DNA from 4 places in the Lelliottia sp. GFLA7 genome. Region 4 is predicted to be linked to each of the others. Evidence: predicted binding sites of a transcription regulator. Region 4 holds the regulator's gene; each other region holds the start of a gene.
What was found. The regulator CRP, encoded in region 4, controls carbon source genes, mostly activating them, when cyclic AMP is high. The targets are predictions, from matches to a motif close to ATGTGANNNNNNTCACAT.

Region 1 (2,205 bases), on a different contig from region 4:
CCATAATGGCCAAAATGCGCCCGACGTTGTTCCCCACGCCGGTAATAATATCTTTTGCCAGCAGATCGCCCTGCCGCGCCGCGCCACACAGCGAATCCATGGTTAAGGGTTGTCCATGCAAAGACGAGCTCATGGACTGGCTCAGGCGCAACTGCGCCAGCTCCATCACACTTTCGACGCTGGCGATAGTTTCCAGACAGCCATGATTACCGCAATAGCAGCGCTTACCGTAAGGGTCAACCTGCGTATGGCCAATCTCCACCAGGCTGCTGCTGCCCGCATGCAGTAACCGTCCATCGGTAATGACCCCTGCGCCCACATTGTGATCGATAACCACCTGAATCACATCACGCGCACCGCGGGACGCGCCAAACAACGCCTCCGCCATCGTCCAGGCGCTGATATCGTGCTGAATATAGACCGGCACGCCCGTATGCGCTTTGAGCACTTCGCCCAGCGGCATGTCTTTCACATCGTCATAAAACGGCATTCGGTGGACAATCCCATTTTCCGTATCAATGATTCCGGGCATGGTGATCGCAATCGCCGTTAAGCGCTCCAGCCTTTGCTGATGACGGATAAAGAATTGATCGATATGAATAACGATACGCTCGAGCAGCGTTTGTTCAGACTGGAGCGGCAGCTCAAGGCGGTCTTCCACCACCATTTTGCTGCTCAAATCACGCAGCGCGAGAAACACTTCGCCACGACTGATTCTGATCGACAGGTAATGCCAGGCTTCTGTTTCCACCACCAGGCCGACCGCAGGACGGCCACGGCTGCCAGGGTCCTGAATTTCGGTTTCCTGCACCAGGTGGGCTTCCAGCATTTCTCGTACAATTTTGGTAATACTGGCAGGCGCCAGTTGAGCCAGACGAGAAAGATCGATACGCGAAACCGGACCAAGCTGATCAATCAGACGGTACACTGCGCCCGCATTGGTCTGCTTAATCTGATCAATATGTCCAGGCTGACTATCAGCAGCAACCACCTCTTACATCCTTATTTTCGCGCTTCGAAATAAACTTTGGGCTATGGTGAAGCACTTGACACGTAGTCGTCAAATATTTACTTAGCCTTGTGATTTACCGCACATTTTTCGCGGGCATTATAGCAAAAATTGCTTACCGGGCCCCCTCAATCAGCTGTTTTTTGAAACGCTGTGCCGCGTTGCTGAGCTCGTGATGTTTTGGCCAAACCAGCCACATTTCCGATACGGCATCCTCTTCAGCTATCGCCACCCAGCGCATTTCACTTAGCTGCACGCGTTTAAACGAGGCGGGCAAAATCGACACTCCTAATCCGGCGGCGACCAAACCGATAATCGTCATCGCCTCACCGACTTCTTGCGTAATCACAGGCGATAACCCGTAACGACGCATCAAACCCAAAATATCATCGTACAAACCGGTCCCGACATGGGGATCGAAAAAAACAAACGGCTCCTGCGCCAGCTCGGCCAGCGTTACTGACGGCTGCGCTGCCAGCGGATGATCCCGCGGGATCATCGCCATTAACGGTTCCCGTAAAATCACCTCCCACGCCAGCGTGTCGGGTAGCTGCGTGTTGCGCATCAGCCCCAGATCCAGCGATCCCTCATTCAGCGGAACAATCTGTTCGCGGGTATTAATCTCGCGGGTCTGGATATGCACATCCGGATAATGGCGACGAAAGGAAGACAGCGTATGCGAAACCGCGCTGATAAACGGGGCTGACGAGGTAAATCCGAGACGCAATTCACCCGTCTCGCCCAGATGTAAACGCTCTGCGCGGGCAGCCGCGTCATTCACCAGACTCAAGACCTGTCGGCTATCTGCAAGAAACTGTTTGCCCGCAGCCGTCAGGCTGACGCTGCGGTTAGTGCGGGCCAGTAATCGCGCCCCCACCTGCTGCTCCAGGATCTGAATCTGCTGACTCAGCGGTGGCTGGGAGATATTTAGCCGCGCCGCCGCACGGCCAAAATGCAGCTCCTCGGCCACGGCAATAAAATAGCGTAAATGGCGCAACTCAATATTCATATGTTTAACGTATCATTTAAGATTATTAATATATTAGACAGAATATTACCAATTTCCTACCCTGATCCTGTGGTCATTCCCATCCCCCGTCATCGCGGGACGTTTTCGCAAGGATTTTACGTGAGTCGTACAACAACCGTTGATATCGCCCCGGCAAGCGACATTGATGATTTACCCGCAGCACCTC
Region 2 (2,205 bases), on a different contig from region 4:
TCAGCACGCTGGTGGTGTTCCTGGTGGTGAGCTGGAGTTCACATCTGGTGCATGGCGAACGTAAAGTGGTAGGGCAAAAAGGAAACCAAAAATGATGGCCAATATCTGGTGGTCACTGCCGTTGACGCTGGTGGTTTTCTTCGCCGCCCGGAAACTTGCCGCCCGTTTTAAAATGCCGCTGCTCAACCCGCTGTTGGTCGCCATGGTGGTGATTATTCCCTTCCTGCTGATCACCCATATTCCTTACGAGCGCTACTTTGCGGGCAGCAAAATTTTGAACGATCTGTTGCAGCCTGCGGTCGTTGCCCTGGCTTTTCCGCTCTACGAACAGCTTCACCAGATCCGCGCACGCTGGAAATCCATTATCACGATCTGCCTGATTGGCAGCGTAGTCGCGATGGTGACAGGGACATCAGTTGCCCTGCTGATGGGCGCTTCGCCGCAGATCGCCGCCTCAATATTACCGAAATCCGTGACCACGCCGATTGCGATGGCGGTGGGTGGCAGCATTGGTGGCATTCCCGCTATTAGCGCAATGTGCGTGATTTTTGTCGGTATTTTGGGTGCCGTATTTGGACACACGCTGCTCAATTTAATGCGCATTCGAACCAAAGCGGCGCGTGGGCTGGCTATGGGAACCGCATCGCATGCGCTCGGCACAGCGCGTTGTGCGGAACTGGATTATCAGGAAGGCGCGTTTAGCTCTTTAGCCCTGGTGATTTGTGGGATCATGACATCGCTCATTGCACCGTTCTTATTCCCGATCATTCTGGCCGTGGTGGGCTAAAATTTGCGATGCGTCGCGCAATTTTCATTTTGATTTCATAAGTTGCATACATAATGAGAACTGGATCACATATAAAGCGGTAGTGGCTCCGTAAACTACCGATCCATTAACCTTTATGAGGCATTGCCATGTACCCACGTTTTCAATCTGCTTTCGCCCAGCTCGCCGAGAATTTGCAATCAGCCCTGGCTCCGGTTCTGGCGGATGAGCACTTCCCCGCCCTGCTGACGGCTGAGCAGGTCACGATGCTTAAACAGGCTACGGGACTGGACGAAGACGCGCTGGCTTTCGCACTGCTCCCGCTGGCTGCCGCCTGCGCAAGAGCTGACCTTTCCCACTTCAACGTTGGCGCCATCGCGCGCGGCGTGAGTGGCACTTGGTATTTCGGTGGGAACATGGAGTTCCTGGGCGCGACGATGCAACAAACTGTCCACGCCGAGCAGAGCGCGATTAGTCACGCCTGGCTTCGCGGTGAACACGCTCTGAAAGCCATCACCGTTAACTACACCCCTTGCGGTCACTGTCGCCAGTTTATGAATGAGCTGAACAGTGGTCTGGAACTGCGCATTAATCTGCCGGGTCGTGAGCCGCATACCCTGGGTGATTACCTGCCGGATGCCTTTGGTCCGAAAGACCTCGACATCAAAACGCTGCTGATGGATGAGCAGAACCACGGTTATGCGTTAACGGGCGATGAACTGACGCAGTCTGCCATTGCCGCCGCCAATAAAAGTCACGCGCCGTACAGCCAGTCACCGAGTGGCGTTGCGCTGGAGTGCCGTGATGGCCGTATTTTCTCTGGCAGTTATGCCGAGAACGCCGCATTTAACCCAACCCTGCCACCGCTGCAAGGTGCCCTGAATTTACTGAGCCTGAACGGCTACGATTATCCAGATATTCAGCGCGCGATCCTCGCTGAAAAAGCTGATGCACCTCTGATTCAGTGGGATGCCACCGCGGCAACCCTGAAAGCGCTGGGCTGTTCTAACATTGATCGCACCCTGTTGGCGTAATCCTTCTTTGCGGGCAGAAATGCCCGCGAAACTGATGAAAATCCCCTCAATCAAATCGCAGTTTCTTGCGCTTCCCAGGCGGGTAAAGTAGCCTGAGTGAAATTTCACCCACGGACGAGTCATCTTCATGTTAAAGCGTGTGTTTTACAGCCTGTCTGTCCTGGTCGGCATACTGCTGTTGGCTGCGCTCGGCCTCGACCGCTGGATGAGCTGGAAAACCGCCCCTTATATTTTTGACGATTTACAGGACCTGCCTTATCGACAGGTTGGCGTGGTGCTGGGGACGGCAAAATATTATCGTACCGGCGTGATCAATCAGTATTACCGCTACCGCATTCAGGGCGCGCTAAATGCCTACAACAGCGGCAAAGTGAATTACCTGCTGTTAAGCGGCGACAATGCCCA
Region 3 (2,205 bases), on a different contig from region 4:
TGCGTTAGAAACGATATCCTGGCCAGCATATTTCTCGAAGTTTGCGCCTTTAACGAACATCGGGGTGTTGTCTTTGGAAGGACCAGTCAGAACAACTTTCTTCGCACCCGCGGTGATGTGTTTACGCGCTGTTTCGTCGGTAAGGAACAGACCAGTCGCTTCAGCAACAACGTCAACGTTAACTTCGTTCCACTTCAGGTTAGCCGGGTCACGTTCTGCGGTAACACGGATAGTTTTGCCGTTAACAACCAGGTGGCCGTCTTTGACTTCTACAGTGCCGTTAAAACGACCATGAGTTGAGTCGTATTTCAGCATGTAAGCCATGTATTCAGCGTCTAACAGGTCGTTGATTGCAACGATCTCGATGTCAGAACGTTCCTGAGCAGCACGGAAAACAATACGGCCGATACGGCCAAAACCGTTGATACCTACTTTGATAGTCATATATTCCACCAGCTATTTGTTAGTGAATAAAAGGTTGCCTGTAAAATTACAAAAACCTTACGCAGCGTCAAGCGGAATCGTGTCAATCATTGCGACAAATCAATCCTGCGCATAACCTTTGTGCGACTGACCGCCTCACTTTCCTTTTGAGCTAGCAACCACATGGGGGCTGCGCGCGGGATTTTAAAGGGCCATCAGGATAAATATGTGAGAAAGATCACAATTGGCTGACTGCTAAACCGCAACGCATAAGTTTAGAACAAAAGTTCACACTTCAGTGTTAATGTTTTGTTAGAATTCTCGGTAAAACGTGTCTGTTTCAACAGCGAGATATGAGCTTATGTCGAATCAACATAACCCTGATGACCTGAAAAAAAATCTGACGGAAATGCAGTTCTACGTCACGCAGAATCACGGAACCGAGCCCCCATTTACCGGGCGTTTGCTGCACAATAAACGGGATGGTGTGTATCACTGTCTGGTGTGTGATGCGCCGCTGTTTAACTCGCAAACAAAATACGATTCTGGCTGCGGATGGCCAAGCTTTTACGAGCCTGTGAGCGATGAAGCAATCCGTTACCTTACCGACGCCAGCCACGGTATGCAACGCACTGAAATCCGCTGTGGGAACTGTGATGCGCATCTCGGGCATGTGTTCCCGGATGGCCCGCAGCCAACGGGCGAACGTTTCTGCGTCAATTCGGCTTCGATGAGCTTCTCGGATGATGAGAATGGCGACCAGACAAAGGGCTAAAGAAACGATTCAGCAAATTATTCCTTCAGAGCGGATTTTTCATGAATATCGATGACATGATCAACACGATGACGCCAGAGGTTTATCAGCGTCTGGTGACAGCAGTTGAATTAGGAAAATGGCCAGACGGTGTGGCGCTCACGCCAGAGCAAAAAGAGAACAGTTTGCAGCTGGTGATGTTATGGCAGGCGCGCAACAACACTGACGCTCAGCACATGACGATCGACACGCAAGGTCAGATGGTGATGAAAAGCAAACGCGAGCTGAAAGAAGATTTTGGCATTACGCCCAAGCCGATTGTGACATTTAAATCCTAATCTGTCGAACAAGCGCAGCAATCCCTCCTGAATGGTTTTCGACACATAACAGGAGGGATGGACAGTCTGCGTTATTTCTTGTCGATCATCGCTTTAAGATTGGCAAAGGGATTGTATTTCGCTTCACCCACGTCCTTCTGCGCATCTTCTCCCGCCACGACCGTTGAACCGTACAAATCCACTTCGGTGTATTTCGAGTGCTCATGATCGTGACAGTACAGGCACAACATCTCCCAGTTGCTGCCATCTTCCGGGTTATTGCTGTGATCGTGATCGATATGATGCACGGTCAACTCGCGCAAATTTGAATAGACGAATTCGCGTGAACAGCGCCCACAGACCCACGGAAAGAGTTTTAGCGCCTTTTCCCGATAACCGACTTCCAGCCGGGCGTAATTTTTTGGGATAAAAGCCATACGACGTACCTCATCTAAAAATGAAATAGCGGTGTCTCAATGCGACACCGCTGATTAAGCGTTAAGCCAGGGCCTCTTCCCAGTCTGCCAGCGTATAGAGCGTCGCGCCTGCCGTGGACATCTCCATAAACGCCAGCGCACTATCGTGCGCATCGAGATTCACGCCACGACAGCCATCGGTAATGACGCTCACCTGGTAACCCAGCTTAAGCGCATCCAGCACGGTATATTTCACACAGTAATCCGTCGCCAGCCCCATCACAATCAGCTCGTG
Region 4 (2,205 bases):
GCGCGTGGGATAGCGGTGATAAAGAATATCGTCAGCCAGCACGCGCAGACGCGCCGCGACCGTCTGGGCATTCCAGCGGATCACCGCTTCGGCATGGCTACGCTCCACCAGTTTTTGCACTTCCTGCGGATGATGCAGGCTGACGGAGATATGTTCCTGGAGATCCAGCCCTACCTGAAACGTGCGCAGCAGCCGTTTGTATTCATGATTTTTATTGGCCGCCAGCATGTGCAACTGTTGATAACACTGGCTGATTAAATCGACCACTTTTTGCTGACGCGTCAGCAGCGGCGGCAGCGCCTTTTCCGGGTCGGTATGCTGCGTCAGCAGGGTGTATTTTGCTTCGCAGTAATCAGCGAGCTGAACGTAGAGCAGGCTTAAGGATTCGCGCAAAGGCTGCTCGCGCCACATCCAAAACCAGAACCAGTTGAATAATCCGTACCATAGCGTGCCAAACGCGTAGATCAGCAGCGGTTCCCAGACGGGCATATTCCCGGCGAGGCTGAGGGTGAAAATCGAGGCAATTAGCGAAGCGGGGAGCAATCGGGCATGCAGAGAACTGATTTCCGCCGTCACGCCGAGCGTGAGTGCCAGCACGGTTAAAATCAGCGGCAAGGGGATATCGCGCGCCAGCAAAAGCTGTACTGCCAGGCTACATCCGGCAAACAGCGATCCGCCAATAATCAGGCGTTTGAAAAAGCGTTTATGCGGCGTATCGAGACCGGCAATGTTACAGCAGGCAGGGACGAGGGAAAAAAGCAGACCGTGTTGCAGGTGACCCAGAATCAAACCGACGGCCACGGGGAGACATAACACCAGCGTTTGCCGAAGTGCGTAGTTAACTTCCGGGTGATAGATCAGCCTGCGCCACATAGATGCCAGAGACAAAAACGGCGTGACACCTTGCGATGGCACGCCGTTCGACCGGAATTAACGCGTTCCGTAAACCACGATAGTTTTACCGTGGGCGGAGATCAGGTTCTGATCTTCCAGCATTTTCAGGATACGGCCAACGGTTTCACGGGAGCAACCGACGATCTGACCAATTTCCTGACGGGTAATTTTAATTTGCATGCCGTCAGGGTGAGTCATAGCGTCAGGCTGTTTCGCCAGGTTCAACAGCGTTTGCGCGATGCGGCCGGTCACATCCAGGAAGGCGAGGTTACCCACTTTCTCGGAGGTGATTTGCAGGCGGCGAGCCATCTGCGAAGACAGGCGCAACAGAATATCCGGGTTAACCTGAATCAACTGACGGAATTTTTTGTAGGAGATCTCAGCCACTTCACAGGCCGATTTTGCACGTACCCAGGCGCTACGTTCCTGGCCTTCTTCAAACAGGCCCAGTTCGCCGATGAAATCGCCCTGGTTCAGATAAGAAAGGATCATCTCTTTTCCTTCTTCATCTTTAATAAGCACTGCCACCGAGCCTTTGACGATGTAATACAACGTTTCCGCTTTTTCACCCTGGTGAATCAGCGTGCTCTTCGATGGGTACTTATGAATATGGCAATGAGACAAGAACCATTCGAGAGTCGGGTCTGTTTGCGGTTTGCCAAGCACCATGCGCTGTTATCCTCTGTTATAAGCTGTCACCAGAGTCATAAATCGCATCCTGACTCTGGGGTTGCAATCGAATTCTTCCCCGTACCTGGGAATTAGGCTGTCATAAATGTTTGCAGCCTGTAATGTTTGATGTCCTCTGCATACATGTGTAACGTCAATGTATTACTGTAGCATCCAGAGTGTTTTAGCATAGCTTTTGCCGCGTGTCTCCTGGTGTCTCGCTTCAGCATGACGCAGGTCGACTTCCGTTGCGAGAATTGTAACGCACGGGTAATCTGTCCGGAAAAATGCAACGTCGGAGTGAATAAAATGCAAGCGCGTGTGAAATGGGTTGAAGGTTTAACGTTCCTCGGCGAATCCGCTTCAGGACACCAGATTTTGATGGATGGCAACTCCGGCGATAAAGCGCCAAGTCCGATGGAAGTGGTGCTGATCGCGGCGGGTGGATGCAGTGCCATCGACGTGGTCTCGATTCTGCAAAAAGGGCGTCATGACGTCACCGATTGCGAAGTGAAGCTGACATCAGAGCGTCGCGAAGAAGCGCCGCGTCTGTTTACGCACATCAATCTGCACTTCATTGTGACCGGCAAAGCGCTGAAAGATGCCGCGGTTTCCCGTGCGGTGGATCTTTCTGCGGAGAAG

Region 1: a site for CRP is predicted at 1,079-1,096, ahead of mlc (sugar metabolism global transcriptional regulator Mlc). Genes of this name have one in related genera too.
Region 2: a site for CRP is predicted at 841-858, ahead of cdd (cytidine deaminase). Genes of this name have one in related genera too.
Region 3: a site for CRP is predicted at 650-667, ahead of msrB (peptide-methionine (R)-S-oxide reductase MsrB). Genes of this name have one in related genera too.

What each region holds. Positions count from the first base shown of each region.
Region 1 is NZ_JBWLAQ010000001.1:25,460-27,664, forward strand. It holds gene mlc (sugar metabolism global transcriptional regulator Mlc) at 1-991, opposite strand, end outside; gene AC07RN_RS00140 (LysR family transcriptional regulator) at 1,125-2,018, opposite strand; gene AC07RN_RS00145 (MFS transporter) at 2,139-2,205, shown strand, end outside.
Region 2 is NZ_JBWLAQ010000002.1:652,035-654,239, forward strand. It holds gene AC07RN_RS08685 (CidA/LrgA family protein) at 1-95, shown strand, start outside; gene AC07RN_RS08690 (CidB/LrgB family autolysis modulator) at 92-787, shown strand; gene cdd (cytidine deaminase) at 916-1,800, shown strand; gene sanA (outer membrane permeability protein SanA) at 1,928-2,205, shown strand, end outside.
Region 3 is NZ_JBWLAQ010000001.1:310,470-312,674, reverse strand. It holds gene gapA (glyceraldehyde-3-phosphate dehydrogenase) at 1-444, opposite strand, end outside; gene msrB (peptide-methionine (R)-S-oxide reductase MsrB) at 785-1,198, shown strand; gene AC07RN_RS01555 (YeaC family protein) at 1,240-1,515, shown strand; gene yajD (HNH nuclease YajD) at 1,587-1,931, opposite strand; gene pncA (bifunctional nicotinamidase/pyrazinamidase) at 1,993-2,205, opposite strand, start outside.
Region 4 is NZ_JBWLAQ010000008.1:59,227-61,431, forward strand. It holds gene AC07RN_RS17970 (YccS/YhfK family putative transporter) at 1-873, opposite strand, end outside; gene crp (cAMP-activated global transcriptional regulator CRP) at 931-1,563, opposite strand; gene AC07RN_RS17980 (OsmC family protein) at 1,873-2,205, shown strand, end outside.